3 linked regions of the Ancylobacter polymorphus genome follow. The protein of the gene in region 3 binds, or shares a complex with, the protein of the main gene of each other region. Links are inferred from orthologs where the notes say so. Each region holds a gene or a part of one and is shown on either strand. Other genes may lie near its edges.

What was found.
Region 1: the proteins of accD (region 3) and K9D25_RS10690 are in contact, whole or in part, in a solved structure (PDB 8UXZ), measured with the Escherichia coli proteins. The link is inferred for Ancylobacter polymorphus from one-to-one orthologs.
Region 2: the proteins of accD (region 3) and accB are in contact, whole or in part, in a solved structure (PDB 8UXZ), measured with the Escherichia coli proteins. The link is inferred for Ancylobacter polymorphus from one-to-one orthologs.

The regions. Positions count from the first base shown.
Region 1 is NZ_CP083239.1:2,267,434-2,273,074, forward strand. The notes cover bases 997-3,853. They hold K9D25_RS10690 (acetyl-CoA carboxylase carboxyltransferase subunit alpha), read left to right. Parts: upstream 997-1,876; coding sequence 1,877-2,830; downstream 2,831-3,853. Other genes in these bases: K9D25_RS10685 (site-specific tyrosine recombinase XerD), read left to right, coding at 997-1,760; K9D25_RS10695 (L,D-transpeptidase family protein), read left to right, coding at 2,973-3,853. Also shown: K9D25_RS10675 (shikimate kinase), read right to left, coding at 1-442; K9D25_RS10680 (hypothetical protein), read left to right, coding at 652-795; more of K9D25_RS10685, read left to right, coding at 792-996; more of K9D25_RS10695, read left to right, coding at 3,854-4,652; K9D25_RS10700 (nuclear transport factor 2 family protein), read right to left, coding at 4,668-5,066; preprotein translocase subunit SecA, read right to left, coding at 5,076-5,641. UniProt on the Escherichia coli protein: Component of the acetyl coenzyme A carboxylase (ACC) complex. First, biotin carboxylase catalyzes the carboxylation of biotin on its carrier protein (BCCP) and then the CO(2) group is transferred by the carboxyltransferase to acetyl-CoA to form malonyl-CoA.
Region 2 is NZ_CP083239.1:3,808,332-3,814,015, reverse strand. Bases 940-3,839 are described here. They hold accB (acetyl-CoA carboxylase biotin carboxyl carrier protein), read right to left. Parts: upstream 2,680-3,839; coding sequence 2,200-2,679; downstream 940-2,199. Other genes in these bases: K9D25_RS18260 (DsbA family protein), read right to left, coding at 3,347-3,839; aroQ (type II 3-dehydroquinate dehydratase), read right to left, coding at 2,713-3,156; accC (acetyl-CoA carboxylase biotin carboxylase subunit), read right to left, coding at 940-2,189. Outside these bases: K9D25_RS25100 (DUF2155 domain-containing protein), read left to right, coding at 1-99; aat (leucyl/phenylalanyl-tRNA--protein transferase), read right to left, coding at 30-710; more of accC, read right to left, coding at 837-939; more of K9D25_RS18260, read right to left, coding at 3,840-4,132; K9D25_RS18255 (M48 family metalloprotease), read right to left, coding at 4,168-5,634. UniProt on the Escherichia coli protein: This protein is a component of the acetyl coenzyme A carboxylase complex; first, biotin carboxylase catalyzes the carboxylation of the carrier protein and then the transcarboxylase transfers the carboxyl group to form malonyl-CoA.
Region 3 is NZ_CP083239.1:1,091,388-1,097,121, reverse strand. Bases 1-2,950 are described here. They hold accD (acetyl-CoA carboxylase, carboxyltransferase subunit beta), read right to left. Parts: upstream 1,978-2,950; coding sequence 1,024-1,977; downstream 1-1,023. Other genes in these bases: trpA (tryptophan synthase subunit alpha), read right to left, coding at 2,123-2,950; K9D25_RS05180 (bifunctional folylpolyglutamate synthase/dihydrofolate synthase), read right to left, coding at 1-1,016. Outside these bases: more of trpA, read right to left, coding at 2,951-2,962; trpB (tryptophan synthase subunit beta), read right to left, coding at 2,959-4,191; K9D25_RS05160 (phosphoribosylanthranilate isomerase), read right to left, coding at 4,188-4,919; K9D25_RS05155 (glycosyltransferase), read left to right, coding at 5,192-5,734.

The sequences.
Region 1 (5,641 bases), 1.2 Mb from region 3 along the record:
CCAGCGTGCCTTCCGGGTCGTTCTTCAGCAGCGGCCGGTCGTCGCGCCGGCGCACGCGGCGCAGCAGCACGTCGAGCTCGGCCTTCAGCCAGACGCAGATGCCGTTGGCGGCGATGGCGGCGCGGGTGTCAGCATTCATATAGGCGCCGCCGCCGGTGGCGAGCACCATCGGCCCGGCTTCCAGTAGGCGGGCGATCACCTTTTTCTCGCCGTCGCGGAAGGCCGGCTCGCCGCGCAGGGCGAAAATCTCCGGAATGGTCATCCCCGCCGCCTGCTCGATCTCGGTATCGGCATCGGCGAAGGGCAAGGCGAGGCGGCGGGCGAGGCGCTTGCCGACCGAGGACTTGCCGGCGCCCATCATGCCGACGAGCACGACGGAGCGCGCACCCAGAAGTGCGCGCAGCCGTTCCGCCTTCTCGTCCTGTTCGGGTTCCGCCGTCATCGCCCTGCGCTCGCTCGCTCAAGCGCGGACTATCATCAGCGCGGGGGTGACGCAATGCGAGCGCGGCCCGTGCGCGCCCGTGGCGGCGCTGTAACGCTCCGTTCAGACAGAGATGGCAGGGTGAGGACGATACCGCCGGCTTCCACCGCCGCGCCGAACGGCCTTAGGATCGGCACAACCCCTTTCGAATCGTGCAGGGCCTGCTCACCATGCCGAGCCTCATTCGCCTTCTCGTCATTCTCGGCATCCTCGGTGGCATCGGCTATGGCACGCTGTGGGCGTTCGCCACGCTGGTGAAGCCGCAGATGCGCGAGATGAGCGTCGTGGTGCCGCCGGACCGGTTCGCCAAATGAGCCCGCGCGAGGCGCAGCTGTTTCTCGACATGATGGCCGCTGAACGGGGCGCCGGGGCGAACACGCTCGGCGCCTATCAGCGCGACCTCGAAGACTATGAAGGGTTCCTGGCGACGCAGGGCCGCGATATCGCGGGCGCCACCACCGCCGATCTGCGCGGCTGGCTCGCCGCGCTCTCCGCCCGCGGCCTCGCCAGCGCCAGCGTGGCGCGCAAGCTCTCCGCCGTGCGCCAGTTCCACCGCTTTCTCTATGCCGAGGGCCATCGCGGCGACGATCCCGCCGCCGTGCTGGAAGGGCCGCGCCGCAGCCGGCCGCTGCCCAAGGTGCTGTCGCAGGAGGAGGTGAGCCGTCTCATCGCCACCGCCCATGAGCGGGCGGGCGAAGCGGTGGCGAGCTTTGCTGAAGCCGCGCGGCGGGCGCGCACCGCCTGTTTCGTCGAACTTCTCTACGCGACGGGTCTGCGCGTGTCCGAACTCGCGGCGCTGCCGGCTTCGGCGGCGAATGCGCGCGGCGACGCCATCATTGTGCGCGGCAAGGGCAGTAAGGAGCGGCTGGTCCCGCTCGGTGAGCCGGCGCGCGCCGCCATGTCCGCCTATCGCGCGGCACTGGACAGGGTCGCGGCGGAGCGGGCGGGGGCGGGCGGACGCAAAGCACCGGCCGAACGCGGGCGCTGGCTTTTTCCCTCCGGCGCGGCGAGCGGGCACATTACCCGCCAGCAGGTGGCGCTGGACCTGAAAGACCTCGCTCTGGCCGCCGGGCTCGATCCGGCGCGGCTGTCGCCGCATGTGCTGCGCCACGCCTTCGCCAGCCACCTTCTGGCGCATGGGGCGGAGCTGCGCATCGTGCAGACGCTGCTCGGTCACAGCGACATTTCCACCACGCAGATCTATACCCATGTGCTCGATGAGCGGTTGAAAAGCCTGGTGCGCGACCTGCATCCGCTCAGTGAGGGCAGCGGCGATTGAGCGCAGATGCGCGCCTGCCTTGACGTCGCCACCCTCTCGGGGCAGCTTCCGCCCGATTTCGCGGGCTGTCCTTCCCGGTGGCCCCCCTTTCCCGTGAGCCGGTTCAATCATTTCCAATGCGCAGCTACCTCGATTTTGAGAAGCCCGTGGCCGAACTCGAGGCCAAGCTGGAAGAATTGCGCGCCATGGCGGCGCAGGGCGACGCGGTCGCCATTGGCGACGATATCGTGCGGCTGGAAGGCAAGGCGCGCGACGCCCTGCTCCAGCTCTACGCGAATCTCTCGCCCTCGCAGAAGACGCAGGTGGCGCGTCATCCGCTGCGCCCGCACTTCTCCGATTATGCCTCGGCGCTGTTCGAGGAGTTCGACCCGCTGGCCGGCGACCGCAAATTCGGCGACGACCACGCCATTCTCGGCGGTCTCGCCCGCTTTCGCGGCCGCGCCGTCTGCCTGATCGGGCAGGAGAAAGGCTCCAGCACCGAGACCCGCATCAAGCACAATTTCGGCATGGCGCGGCCCGAGGGCTACCGCAAGGCGGTGCGGCTGATGGAACTGGCCGACCGCTTCTCGCTTCCTGTCATTTCGCTGGTCGACACCGCCGGCGCCTTCCCCGGCCTCGACGCCGAGGAGCGCGGCCAGGCCGAGGCCATTGCCCGCTCGACCGATGCCTGCCTCTCGCTCGGCGTGCCCAATGTCGCCGTCATCATCGGTGAGGGCGGCTCCGGCGGCGCCATCGCCATCGCCACCGCCAACCGGGTGCTGATGCTGGAGCATTCGATCTACAGCGTGATCTCGCCGGAAGGCGCGGCCTCGATCCTCTGGCGCGACACTGCCAAGGCGCAGGAAGCGGCGATGAACATGAAGATCACCGCGCAGGACCTGCTCCGTTTCCACGTCATCGATTCCGTGATTCCCGAGCCCCCTGGCGGCGCCCATCGCGACCCCGAGGCGGCGATGCGGGCGACGGGCGATGCCATCGAGGCCGCGCTCGGGGAACTCGACGGGATGGAGCCGGCGGCGCTGCGCAAGGCCCGCCGCGAGAAGTTCCTGGCCATCGGCCGCAATCTCTGAGCGGATACGGGCGCGCGCCGAAGCGATCCCCTCGCCGGGCTGTGATCGACGGTGATGCGCGGCGGGATTGCGCCGACCCCGGACGCGGTATAACGCTTGGCGCGGGCGCCTTGTGCGCTGCGGTTTCGGGGAGATACCGGGGTTGAGGTTTCAGGCCATTTCGAGCCTCTCGCGTCAGGCGCGTGACCGGGGACTCGGTGCGCGCTGGCGCGCGGCCCTATTGGCCGGCTGCACCGCGCTGGTGCTGGCCGGCTGCAATGGCGGCGACAGTTCCTCGCCCATGTCGAAGGCGAGCAAGAGCCTCTCCCCGCAGACTCTGGCGCTGATCGACCAGAAGGGCATGACCAAGTCGAGCCCGATCGTGGTGCGGATCTTCAAGGAGGAATCCGAGCTCGAAGTCTGGAAGGAAACCACCAGCGGCGAGTATGCGCTGCTGAAGACCTACCCGATCTGCCGCTGGTCCGGCGAATTGGGGCCGAAGGTGAAGGAGGGCGACCGGCAGGCGCCGGAGGGTTTCTACGCCATCACCCCCGGCCAGATGAACCCGAATTCCAGCTATTACCTCGCCTTCGACCTTGGCTTTCCCAATGCCTATGACCGCGCCTGGGGCCGCTCCGGCAGCAATCTGATGGTGCATGGCGACTGCTCCTCGCGCGGCTGCTACGCCATGACCGACGAGCAGGTGCAGGAGATTTTCGCGCTCGGCCGCGAGAGCTTCTATGGCGGGCAGCGCTCCTTCCAGGTGCAGGCCTATCCGTTCCGCATGACGACGGACAATCTGGTCCGCCACCGCAACAACCCGAATCTCGCCTTCTGGAAGATGCTGAAGGAAGGCAGCGACGTGTTCGAGATCACCAAGGCGCCGCCAAAGGTGGATTATTGCGGCAAGCGCTATGTGTTCAACGCCACGCCGGTCGACCCGAACCAGAAGCTGCAGGCGAGCCTTCCCTGCCCGGACTACACGATGCCGGAGGGGCTGGAGGAAGAAGTCGCCGCCCGGCAGAAGGAGGTCAGCACCAAGATCGCCAGCGCCGGCGCGCTGCAGCCCGTCGCCCCGGTCAAAACCGGCAAGGATGGCGGCATGCATAAGGTGTTCCTCGCCAAGCTGGAAAACCCCGAACTGTCCGCGCCCGGTTCGCTGCCGCCGGTGGTGAAGCCGCCAGGCAGCGATTATGGAGTTTCGACCACGGAGCCGGCGCCGGCGGAGAGCATCGCGCTCGCCACCGCCGATACGGTGACCGAGGCCGCCGCCGTTCCGCTGCCGGCGCCGCGTCCGGACGATGCGCCGGGCGGGCCGCGCCTCGCCGTTGCCGCCGCCGCCCCCAGCACGGGTGGGTTCTTCGACAATCTTTTCGGCGGGCTGACGTCTGCGCCGACCACTTCCGCGCCGCCGGCCGTGGCTGCAGCGACGCCCGCTTCGGCGCCGACCCCGCCGCAGGCCGGCGGCTCGCCGTCTGCCGACGTTCAAGCCCGGCCGGCTGAGCGGGCGCCGCTGCCGCAGCTGGCCGCGCTCGATGCCGGCAGCAATGGCGGCTTTCTCGACAGCCTAAAGAACCTGTTCGGCGGCAGCGCGCCGCCGGCAGAGACGGCCCCGGCGGCCGAGCCGATCGCCGACGTGCCGGTTCCGCCCGTCCGGCCGCCCGTGCCGCGCCAGGCGGCGGCGCCGCAGGCGGCAACGCGGGCGAACCCGCCGGCGCCTGCCGCCGCCGCTTCGGCTCCTTCGGTGGTGTCGTCCGGCTCTGCGACGACGCCCGGCACGGTTCAGACCCTCCCGGGTGCTGCCGGCATTCTGGCGCCGGGTAGCTTCTCAGCGGTTCAGTAAGGTCCCGAAAGGGATTCAGGCGAGCGGGGTGCTGTGGGCGCTGGCGACCCGCCAGCCCGTGGCTTCGTTCCGCCATACCCGCGTGAAGCGCAGCCTTGCCTCGAAGGGCGCTCCGCCCGCCGTCCCAGTGGCATCGGCGCGCAGCACCGCGAGCACCAGCCCGGGCGCGAGATGGCTGATCCGATAGTCGGAAAAGGTCAGCCGCTCCAGCCGGAAAGCACCGGTGCGGTGCAGGTCGAGATCGTCCTCTTTGCTCAGTACATGGCCGAACTGGTTGACGAAGACCAGATCGTCGGCCAGCAGCGCGTCGAGCGCGGCGACATCGCCCGCGAGAGCGGCGTCGCGCAGCCGCTGTTCGGCGGCGGCGACGCGATGCAGGTCGTCATTTCGATCGCCCTGCGCCCCGTCACCCATCGCTCCGCCTCAGACGAACTTGCCGTGGCAGTGCTTGTATTTCAGGCCCGAACCGCAGGGGCAGGCCTCATTGCGGCCGACCCGACCCCAGGTCGAGGGGTCATTGGGGTCACGGTTCGGCGTCGCCGCGTCGAAAGCCGGGGCCAGCGTCGCCGCCGCGGCAATCTCGGCGTCGGCGAGCGCGAACTCGTCCTCGCCGGTCGCCGCGTCGATATGGTGCGGCGCCATGGGCGGCATCTCGTCGGTCTGCGGCGCGGCCATCACCTCGACGCGCATCAGCTGGGCGGTGACCGCCTCGCGCAGATTGGCGAGCATAGCCTCGAACAGCTGGAAGGCTTCCGACTTGTACTCGTTCAGCGGGTCGCGCTGGGCATAACCGCGCAGGCCGATGACCTGGCGCAGATGATCGAGCGTCACCAGATGCTCGCGCCAGAGGTGGTCCAGCGTCTGCAAGAGGATCGACTTCTCGACATAGCGCATGATGTCGGGGCCGTATTTGGCCGCCTTAAGCGCCATCGCTTCATCGGCCCGGCGCTGCACGCGCTCGCGCATCTCCTCGTCGGCGATGCCTTCCT
Region 2 (5,684 bases), 2.7 Mb from region 3 along the record:
CCCGGCCTGCACGGGGTCGAGCACCCGATCTATGATGTGTGGCTGACCGACTGCAAGCAGACCGCGCCGGTGATCGCCTCGCCCGGCGGCCAGCAGTAGAAATCCCCTTCGCCCGCTTCCAGCGCCTGTCCCAGCAGCCGGCTGTACTGACGCTTGGGTACTTCGATCGCGCCGAAGCTGCGCAGGTGATCGGTGACGAACTGGGTGTCGAGCAGCACGAAACCACCTTTCTTCAGCCGGGCCACCAGATGCACCAGCGCCACCTTGGAGGCGTCGCGGGCGATGTGGAACATACTCTCGCCGAAAAAGGCCCGCCCCAGCCGGACGCCATAGAGCCCGCCCACCAGTGCTCCATCCTGCCAGGCCTCGACGGAGTGGCAGTAGCCGCGTGCGTGCAGGTCGCAATAGAGCTTGCGGATGCGCCGGTTGATCCAGGTCGAGCCGCGCCCGTCGGCGGGGGCGGCGCAGCCATCGATCACCGCCTCGAAGTCGTGGTCGATGCGGATTTCGAAACGGTCGGCCCGCACCGTGCGGGCGAGGCGGCTCGTAAGGGTGAAGTCGTCCAGCGGAATGATGCCGCGCCGCTCCGGCTCGATCCAGTAGAGGCCGGGGTCGTCGGCGCTCTCGGCCATCGGGAAGATGCCGCAGGCATAGGCCTTCAGCAGCACGTCCGGGGTGATTTCGACCTGATGTTCGCGCGGGTGTGACATGCGGCCAGCATGACCGAGATGCGCGGCGCTGTGAAGGTGGAGGCGCCGTACGGCGCCGGGGACATGAAAATGGCCGGGACGCGTCCCGGCCATGATGTCGTTTGATCACTGATGCTGAAGGGAGCTTCAGGCGCCCGGCTCGCCCTCGGCGAGGAAATGCTCCAGCCAGTGGATGTCGTAGGCGCCGCGCTTGATGTCGTCATTCTCGACCAGCTCGCGGAACAGCGGCAGCGTGGTTTCGATGCCTTCCACCACGAACTCGTTCAGCGCCCGCTTGAGGCGCGCGATGCACTCCTCGCGGGTGGCGGCGTGGACAATGAGCTTGCCGATCATGCTGTCGTAATAGGGCGGGATCGAGTAGCCCTGATAGACGGCCGAATCGATGCGCACGCCAAGGCCGCCCGGCACATGCCAGTAGCCGATCTTGCCCGGCGACGGCCGGAAGGTGCGCGGGTGCTCCGCATTCACGCGGCACTCGATAGCGTGGCCGCGCAGAACCACATCGCTCTGGCCGAAGCTCAGCGTCTCGCCGGCGGCGACGCGGATCTGCTCGCGGATCAGGTCAATGCCGGTGATCGCTTCCGTCACCGGATGCTCCACCTGGATGCGGGTGTTCATTTCGATGAAGTAGAACTCGCCATTCTCGTACAGGAACTCGATGGTTCCCGCGCCGAGATACTTCATGTCGCGCATCGCCTTGGCGCAGGTCTCGCCGATCCGGGCCCGCTGTTCGGCGGTAATGGTCGGGGAGGGGGCCTCCTCCAGCACCTTCTGGTGGCGGCGCTGCAGCGAGCAGTCGCGCTCACCCAGATGAACCGCATTGCCCTTGCCGTCGCCGAACACCTGAATTTCGATGTGGCGCGGGGTGCCGAGATATTTCTCGATATAGACCGCGTCGTCGCCGAAGGCGGCACGGGCCTCCGAGCGGGCGGTCGAAAGGGCGGAGGACAGCTCGTCTTCCGAGCGCGCCACCTTCATGCCGCGTCCGCCACCGCCGGCGGCAGCCTTGATCAGCACGGGATAGCCGATGTCGCGGGCGACCTTGGTCGCTTCGTCGTCGGAGGAGATTCCGCCCTCGGAACCCGGCACGCACGGAATACCCAGCGCCTTGGCGGTGCGCTTGGCCTCGATCTTGTCGCCCATCACCCGGATATGCTCGGGCTTGGGCCCGATGAAGGCGACACCGTGATCGATCAGGATCTCGGCGAAGCGCGCATTCTCGGACAGGAAGCCATAGCCCGGATGCACCGCTTCCGCGCCGGTGATCTCGCAGGCGGCGAGCAGAGCGGGTATGTTGAGATAGCTGTCCTTGGCGGCCGGCGGGCCGATGCACACGCTCTCGTCGGCCAGCTTCACATGCATGGCGTTGGCGTCGGCGGTGGAATGAACCGCCACGGTGGCGATGCCCATTTCCTTGCAGGCGCGCAGCACGCGCAGGGCGATCTCGCCGCGATTGGCAATCAGGATCTTGCCGAACATCAGGCGCGCCTCACTCGATGATCAGGAGTGGCTCGCCATATTCGACCGGCTGCGCATTCTCCACGATGATACGGGTCACGGTGCCGGCGCGGGGCGCGGGAATCGCGTTCATGGTCTTCATCGCCTCGACGATGAGCAGCGTCTGGCCTTCCTTCACCACCGAGCCGACCTCGACGAAGTACTTCGCGCCGGGCTCGGGGCCGAGATAGGCGGTGCCCACCATCGGCGAGGTGACGAGACCGGGATGCTTCGACAGGTCGGCCACGGGAGCGGCAGACGCCGGCGCGGCGGCGGCCGGTGCCGGGGCGGCGGCGGCCACGGGGGCCGGCGCGACCGCGACCGGGGCGGCATAGACGGTGGGCGCGGCGCGGACGACGCGGATGCGCAGATCCTCGTGCTGCACCTCGATCTCGGTGAGGTCGCTTTCGGACAGCAGGTTGGCGATCTCGCGCACGAGCGCGGGGTCGATGTTCGGCTTGTTGGTTTTCATCATGATCCCGTGACGGTCGCTCGCCCGTCTCCCTCAGCTGATCTTGCCACCGGCGGTGGCGAGCGCGTCGATGGCGAGCCGGTAGCCGTCGATCCCCAGACCGCAGATCACCCCACGGGCGACCGGCGAAATATAGGAATGATGGCGGAAGGCTTCGCGCGCGAAGACGTTGGACAGGTGGACTTCGACGACAATGAGGCCGGCCGCCTTGATGGCGTCGGCGATGGCGACGGATGTGTGGGTATAGGCCGCCGCGTTCAGCACCACGCCCCGCGAGCCGCGCGCTTCCTGAAGGAAGGTGACGAGCTCGCCTTCATGGTTGGTCTGGCGGAAGACGAGGTCGAGGCCATGACGCTCGCAGGCGGCGCGGCAGGCGGCCTCCACATCGGCGATGGTCGCACGGCCGTAAATCTCCGGCTCGCGCGTACCGAGCAGGTTCAGATTCGGTCCGTTGAGAACATGCACCGTGTCGGGCATCGCGCCTCGTTGAGCCAGCCGCCGGCGGCCCCATGCCGGGACGGCCGCGGGTTTATAGGCAATGGCTGGCCCCGCGCCAAGCCCTGCCGTGCTTTCCGGGGGATTATCCCCGGCCGGCGGACCTTGCGGCGGGGCCGCGTGCGGCGCGGTCCGTGGGGGCGGTCCGCGCCGCAGCTTCAGCCATGGACGGTCAGCACTGGGTCTTGCCGCACTTGCGCACGGAGGCGATGGCGTCCTTCAGCTGGTCATGACCGACCGCGCCGACCACCACCTGGTCGCCCAGCACATAGCTTGGCGTGCCATCGATGCCGAGCGCCTCGGCCAGTTGCAGGTCGTCCTGCAGCGTGGCGTTGACTTCCGGATTGTCGAGCGCCTTCTCCAGCGCCGCCTTGTCGACGCCGGCCGCGACGGCGGCCTCGATCGCCTTGTCCTTGTTGGCCTGGCCGCGTTCGCCGAGCAGCTTCTTGTGGAAGTCGAAATACTTGTCCGGCGCGGTCAGGCGCACGGCGACCGCCACGCGCGCCGCTTCCACCGAACCCGGTCCGAGCACCGGGAATTCCTTGAGGATCACCTTGAGCTTGGGGTCGCCCTTGATGAGGTCGACCATGTCGCCCAGCGCGCGCTTGCAGTAGCCGCAATTGTAATCGAAGAACTCGACCAGGGTGACGTCGCCCTGCGGGTTGCCGACTACGACGCCGCGCGTGGTGTCGTAGATGCGGGGCTTGAGTTCGGCCACCGCCGTCTCGCGCTGCTTGGCCGCAGCCGCGGCCTGGCGCTGCTGCAGCACCATGATCGCTTCCTGGATCACCTCGGGATTGTTCACGAGATAGTCGCGGATCACGCTCTCGAATTCCTTGCGCTGGGCATCGTCGAGTGCGGAGGCCGGTGTGTGCGCCGCGCCGAGCAGCAGGCCGGCGGCAAGGCCGAGCGCGAGGGTCGCGCGGCCGGCGCGGCGGAGGAGGCGAAGGGGCAGCATGGGAGTCTCCAGCGGGAAAGAGGCGGTACCGGCCGTCACTGGCCGGCCTGCTTGCGGCGGGCGTTCGGGTCCACCGGCGGCTTGTAGTTGACGATGTCGTCCGCCTTCAGCCAGCCCGGCGAGCCGAGCTTGAAGCCGTTGCGGGCGCGGGTGGCAAGCTCGCGCGACAGGCGGAAATCGCCGCTCATATAGGCGGCCTGCGCCGAGGCGAGGTCGGCATTGGGAATGTCACCCTTGCGGCCATAGGCCATGGCGAGGTAGCGCCAGCCGGCGGGCGAGGTCGGCTCGCGCTGCAGACTGAAGTTGAGTTCGCGTACCGCTTCTTCCATCGACGCCTTGTCGTCGCTGGCGACCAGCGCCTGGCCGAGCAGCATGCGGATCAGCGGGTTGCCATCGGACAGCGCGACGGCGCGGCGCAGAGGTGGCACCGCCTCCCGCGCCCGACCGGCCTCCAGCAGCGCCTGGCCCTTCAGCTCGTAGAAATAGGGATTATTCGGCTGGTCGGCGATCAGCGAATCGATCTGGTTCAGCGCGTCGGAGATGCTGCCGAAGCGGTAGCCGGAAATCGCCCGCGCATAGCGCGCCGGCAGCGAAGTGTCGGAACGCGGATAGGTACGGTTCACCGTGTCCGGCGGCTGGGTGAAGCCGACCAGCTTGGCCCGCATCATGTCGTGCCGCGCCTGCAGGGCGGGCGGGTCCTTGGCGTCGAAATAGGGGCTCTTATGCGCCATCTCCGACAGAAGCGCGATGCGCTCCGTCGCCATCGGGTGGCTCAGCACATAGGGGTCGACGCGCTGGCTGAGGAAGATCTGGTCGTTCTGGAAGCGCTCGAAGGTCGTCAGCATGCCCTTGGCGGACTGCTTGGTGGCCGTGAGGTACTTCACCGCCGCCTGGTCGGCTGAGGCTTCCTGTCCGCGCTGATAGGAGAGCAGCGTGCGGCGAACGACTTCCTGCGGCGCCATGATGGCGCCCGCCGCCGCGCCGCCCATATTGGCGCCGCTCGCCGCGCCTGCCGCCACCCCGCCGGCGGCGAGCAGCATGCCGACAATGGCGGCGGTCTGCGCCGACTCCAGCTGCTGGCGCATATTGGCGAGGTGGCCGCCGGCGATATGGCCGGTCTCGTGCGCGAGCACGCCGATGATTTCGTTCGGCGTCTTCGACTGCTGCAGCGCGCCGGTATTGATGAAGATGCGCCTTCCGTCGGCGACGAAGGCATTGAAACTGTCGCTGCCGACAAGCACGACCTGGATGTTCTGCTGTTGCAGGCCGGCCACCTTGAAGATCGGGCGCGTGTAATCGCGCATCAGCGTCTCGATCTCGGCGTCGCGGATGATGCCGGGCTGGCGGCTCTGCGCCTGTGCCGGGGCGGACGGGGCGAGCAGCGCGGCGGCGGCCACGAAGGCGGCGCCGCGCGTGAGCCCGGCGCGTAGGCGCGCGACAAGGCGACCGCTCGGGCGGCGGGTGGCGCGGGAGGGGTTGTCAAGCAGCAGCGAAGGCATCATCCATCGACACGAATTGTTTCCGGGGCGAACTGACGCTGTCGTGACGGCAG
Region 3 (5,734 bases):
AGTGCGGCGGCGAGCGCCTGACCGCCGGCGGCGTTGTGCCCGCCATCGAGCCAGATGTCGACGCCTTCCGGCGCGCGGGCGGTGAGCGGGCCGGGGCCCAGCCGCTGCAGCCGCGCCGGCCATTGCGCGGCGCGCATGCCTTCCTCGAAGGCGGCGGGCGGCAGGCCGAGATTGGCGACGCGCAACGCTTCCACCGCGAGGCCGGCATTGACGATCTGGTGCGGGCCGACGAGGCGCGGGCGCGGCAGGTCGAGCAGTCCCGCCTCGTCGGCGACGACCAGCCTGCCGCCTTCCTCATGCGCCTGATAGTGCTCGCCCATGACCGAGAGCGGCACGCCGAGCCGCGCCGCCTGCCGTTCGATCGTGCGCAGCGCCTCGCGCGGCTGGTGGCCGAGCACGGCGGGCACGCCGCGCTTGAGGATGCCGGCCTTTTCGCCGGCGATCTCCGCCACGGTCTCGCCGAGGAAATCGACATGGTCGATGGAGACCGGGGTGATGACACTCACCAGCGGCCGCTCGATCACATTGGTGGCGTCGAGCCGGCCGCCGAGGCCGACTTCCAGCAGCAAGATGTCGGCGGGGGTTTCCGCGAACAGCAGCAGCGCCGCCGCCGTGGTGATCTCGAAAAAGGTGATCGGTTCGCCGCCATTGGCCTCTTCCGCCCGCGCCAGTGCGCCGGTGAGGCGGGCATCGTCCACCAGCGTGCCGGCGAGGCGGATGCGCTCGTTGAAGCGCACCAGATGCGGCGAGGTGTAGACATGCACGCGCTGGCCGGCGGCTTCCAGGATCGCCCGCATGAAGGCGACGGTGGAGCCCTTGCCATTGGTGCCGGCGACATGGATCACCGGCGGCAGCCGCCGCTCGGGATGGCCGAGCCGCTCCAGCAGCCGCCACATCCGGTCGAGCGAGAGGTCGATCAGCTTCGGGTGCAGCGCCAGCAGCCGGTCGAAAATGTCGTCGACCGGCGCCCGCGGCCCCTCGGTGGGCGCGGGGCCGGCGGCTGGAAGCGCGCTCATGGGGGCCTCAGGCGCTGGCGGGCGCGGGGTTGGCGGCGGGGACCGGCAGGGCCGGGGCTTCGGCCGCCTTGTCCTCGGCGGGCTTTGCTGCGGCCTTGGTCTCGCCCGCCACGGCCGGGGCGCGCATCAGCAGGCGGCAGAGCCGCGCCAGCGTCGGGCGCATCTGGTGGCGGTGGACGACGAGGTCGATCATGCCGTGGTCGCGCAGATATTCGGCGCGCTGGAAGCCCTCCGGCAGCTTCTCGCGGATGGTCTGCTCAATGACGCGCGGGCCGGCGAAGCCGATGAGCGCGCCCGGCTCGGCGATCTGGATGTCGCCCAGCATGGCATAGGAGGCGGTGACGCCACCCGTGGTCGGGTTGGTCAGAACCACGATATAGGGGAGCTTCGCTTCGCGCAGTTCCTGGATGGCGCAGGTGGTGCGCGGCATCTGCATCAGCGAGAGGATGCCTTCTTGCATGCGCGCGCCGCCGGAGGAGGCGAACATGATGAAGGGCGTGCCGCGCGAGGCGGCGGTCTCAAGCCCGGTGACGATGGCCTCGCCCGCCGCCATGCCGAGCGAACCGCCCATGAAGCCGAAATCCTGCACCGCCACGGTGACGGGCAGGCCTTCCAGCTTGCCATAACCGACCTTCACCGCGTCCTGCGCGCCGGTCTTGGTCCGGGCGTCCTTGAGGCGGTCGACATAGCGCTTCTCGTCGCGGAACTTCAGCGGGTCGATGGCCACCGCCGGCAGGCCGATATCGTACCATTTGCCGCCGTCGAACACCGAGCGCAGACGCGCCGTCGGGTCCATGCGCATATGATAGCCGGAGCCGGGGACGACGTGGAGATTCGCCTCCAGATCCTTATGGAACACCATCTGCCCCGTCTCCGGGCACTTCACCCAGAGATTTTCCGGCACTTCCCGACGGTTCAGGAAGGAGCTCAGCTTGGGGACGACGTTCGAGATCCAGTTCAACGGTCGGGCTCCGGACGGTGACGCAGCGGCCGCGACGGGGGTCTCCCCGCCGCCGGCCGCCCCTCATCTAATGCCGCAGAAGGGCGATGAAAAGGCGCACGCGCGATTCGGCCGCGGCCGCGCGGGCGTGCGCCGGCTTTGATCGCTATTCCGCCGCCTGGCGGCGTACCCCGCGCACGGCCTGGGCGAGCCGGCCGACCAGATCGGTGACGGCGGTAATGGTCGCGGGCGTGGCGCGGTTCTCGGCATCGAGCGTGGCGCGCAGCGCGTCGATCAGCGCCGAGCCGACCACCACGCCATCGGCATTGGCGGCGATGGCGGCGGCGCTCTCCGGCGTCTTCACGCCGAAGCCGACCGCGACGGGCAGCGTGGTGTGGCGCTTGATCCGCGCCACCGCCCGGCCGACCGCGTCCGGGTCGGCCTGCGCCGCGCCGGTGATGCCGGTGATGGAGACGTAATAGACGAAGCCCGCCGTGTGCTTCAGCACGGCCGGCAGCCGCTGGTCGTCGGTGGTCGGGGTGGCGAGGCGGATGAAGTCGAGCCCCGCCGCCAGCGCCGGCAGGCAGAGTTCGCCGTCTTCCTCCGGCGGAAGGTCGACCACCACGAGGCCGTCGACGCCCGCCGCCTTGGCGTCGGCCAGGAAGCGTTCGACGCCATAGACATAGACCGGGTTGTAATAGCCCATCAGCACCAGCGGCGTGGTGGCGTCGCTCTCGCGGAAGGTCTTCACCATGGCAAGCGTCTTGGCCAGCGTCTGGCCGGCCGCTAGCGCGCGCAGGCCCGCGGCCTGGATCGCCGGGCCGTCGGCCATCGGGTCGGTGAAGGGCACGCCGAGTTCGATGATGTCGGCGCCCGCCGCCGGCAGCGCCTTGAGCAAGGCGAGCGAGGTATCATGGTCGGGATCGCCGGCGGTGATGAAGGTGACGAGCGCGGCGCGCCCCTCGGCCGCGCAGGCGCGGAAACGGGTTTCGATGCGGGTGCTCATAGGCTCGTTCCCAGAATGTCCGCCACCTGCGGGATGTCCTTGTCGCCACGGCCGGAGAGGTTGACCACCATCAGGTGATCTTCCGGGAAGGTGGGGGCGAGCTGCGCGACCTTGGCCAGCGCATGCGCCGGCTCCAGCGCCGGGATGATGCCTTCGAGCTTCGCCACCAGCTGGAACGCTTCCAGCGCCTCGTCATCGGTGGCGGAGATATAGGTGGCGCGGCCGGTGTCGTGCAGCCAGGAATGCTCCGGCCCGATGCCGGGATAGTCGAGGCCGGCGGAGATGGAATGCGCCTCGGCGATCTGGCCGTCCCCGTCCATCAGCAGATAGGTGCGGTTGCCGTGCAGCACGCCCGGGCGCCCGCCGGTGAGCGAGGCGGCGTGCTGGCCGGAGGGGATGCCGTGGCCGGCGGCCTCGACACCGAAGATCTTCACGCTCGGGTCATCGAGGAAGGGGTGGAACAGGCCCATGGCGTTGGAGCCGCCGCCGATGCAGGCGATCAGGCTGTCCGGCAGCCGGCCTTCCATCTCCAGCATCTGCTCGCGGGTCTCGGTGCCGATGATGCTCTGGAAGTCGCGCACCATGGCGGGGTAGGGGTGCGGGCCCGCCACCGTGCCGATGCAGTAGAAGGTGTCGGCGACGTTGGTCACCCAGTCGCGCAGCGCCTCGTTCATCGCGTCCTTCAGCGTCTTCGAGCCGGACTGGACGGGGACGACGCTGGCGCCGAGCATCTTCATGCGGAACACGTTGGGCGCCTGCCGGGCAACGTCGACGGCGCCCATATAGACGACGCATTCGAGGCCGTAGCGCGCGCAGAGCGTGGCGGTGGCGACGCCGTGCTGGCCGGCGCCGGTCTCGGCGATGATCCGCTTCTTGCCCATGCGGCGGGCGAGCAGGATCTGGCCGAGGACGTTGTTCACCTTGTGCGAGCCGGTGTGATTCAGCTCTTCGCGCTTGAAGTAAATCTTCGCGCCCATCCCTGCCGGCGCGCCGGCGCGCAGATGCTCGGTCAGCCGCTCGGCGTAATAGAGCGGGCTCGGCCGGCCGACATAGTGCTTCAGCCCGGCATCCATCTCCGCCTTGTAGGCGGGATCGGCCTTGGCTTCGTTATAGGCCGTCTCCAGATCGAGGATGAGCGGCATGAGCGTTTCGGCAACGAAACGGCCGCCGAAGAGGCCGAAATGCCCGTTCTCGTCGGGGCCGGTGCGGAAGGAATTGGGAGCGTTCACGACGGGCTCGTCTCTCTGGCAGGTGAAGGCGGCGTCGGCGCGGAGCCGTGGGCGGTGTCGCCGGTCGGGGCGGAAGATCCTTGCGCCTCGGCCGTCCGCGCGGCGCGCAAGAAGGCCTCGATGCGGGACGGGTCCTTGATGCCGGGTCCACGTTCGACACCGGAGGATACGTCGAGGCCGGGCGGATGGATGAGCCGCACCGCGTCCGCGACGTTTTCCGGGTCGAGCCCGCCTGACAGCATGAAGGGCCGGGCGAGGTCAAGGCCGGCGATGAGGTTCCAGTCGAAGGCGACGCCATTGCCGCCGGGCAGGGTGGCGCCCTCGGGCGGCTTGGCGTCGAGCAGCAGCCGGTTGGCCACGCCTTCATAGGCGGCCAGCGCGGCAAGGTCTTCGGCTGAGGCAATGCCGAGCGCCTTCATGACCGGCAGGCCGAAGCGGGCACGGATGGCGGCGACGCGCTCCACGCTCTCGCGACCGTGCAGCTGCAGCATGTCGGGGCGCAGCGCGTCGATGATGGCGGCCAGCGTCGCGTCGTCGGCATCGACGGTGAGCGCGACGATCTGCGCCCGCCCGCGCGCCTGAGCGCCGAGGGTGGCGGCGGTGGCGAGGTCGACATGGCGCGGCGAGGGGGCGAAGAACACCATGCCCACCATGTCCGCACCGGCACTGACGGACGCCTCCAGCGTCTCGGCGGTGCTCAGCCCGCAGATTTTGATCTCAAGCGACAAGGCCGCCTCCTCGGAACAGAGCCACCTAGCATGAACGGCTCTTTGACGCGAGGGCATCGCCGAGGACGGGGCTGACTCCGGCGCAGAAGCCCGGCGACACGCACGCGGCCAGAGGCGGCAGGCGCCTGTGGACGGATTCTGAGAATAATCCTCATCATAAATCGGTTTTTCTCGGTGCGGGCTGTTCCCCTCTTGGATACGGCGTCCTAGCGTGCCGCGGCGTGGCCGGCCGATCTCCCGCGCGCAACCGGCCTTCACCAGAAGCCCTCGCGATGACGACCGCCATGACCGATCCGCACCCGATCAAGGTCTTCGTGCAGCTTTCGCACGGCCAGGACGCGGCCGAATGGGAGCGGAACCAGCGGAGCGGTGCGCTCATCGGCATCAACGACCCCTCGCCCTATGGCTACCGGCGCGCCGAGCGCGAGGGCTGCGAAGTCCGCTTCTCGCGCGCGGGTCGTGAAGGGCTGCTCGGGAAGGGTCTGCGCGGCGCGCTGCGGCTGGCGCTGGGCTTCGACCTCGTCCATGCGCTCCGCAACCGGGCGGAGATCTTCCGGGCCGACATTGTGTGGACGCACACCGAGGCCCAGTTTCTCGCGGTGGCGATGCTGCTGTCGCTGGCACGGCGTTCGTCCCGGCCCAAGCTCCTCGGCCAGTCGGTGTGGCTGATGGATGAGTGGCGGCGGCTGTCGCCGCTCCACCGTCCGCTCTACCGGTGGCTGCTCCGGCGGGTCGATGTGCTGACCTTCCATTCCCCGGAGAACCGGCGCCGCGCCCAGGCGGTGTTCGGCCGCCCCGACGCCGAGCTGGTGCCG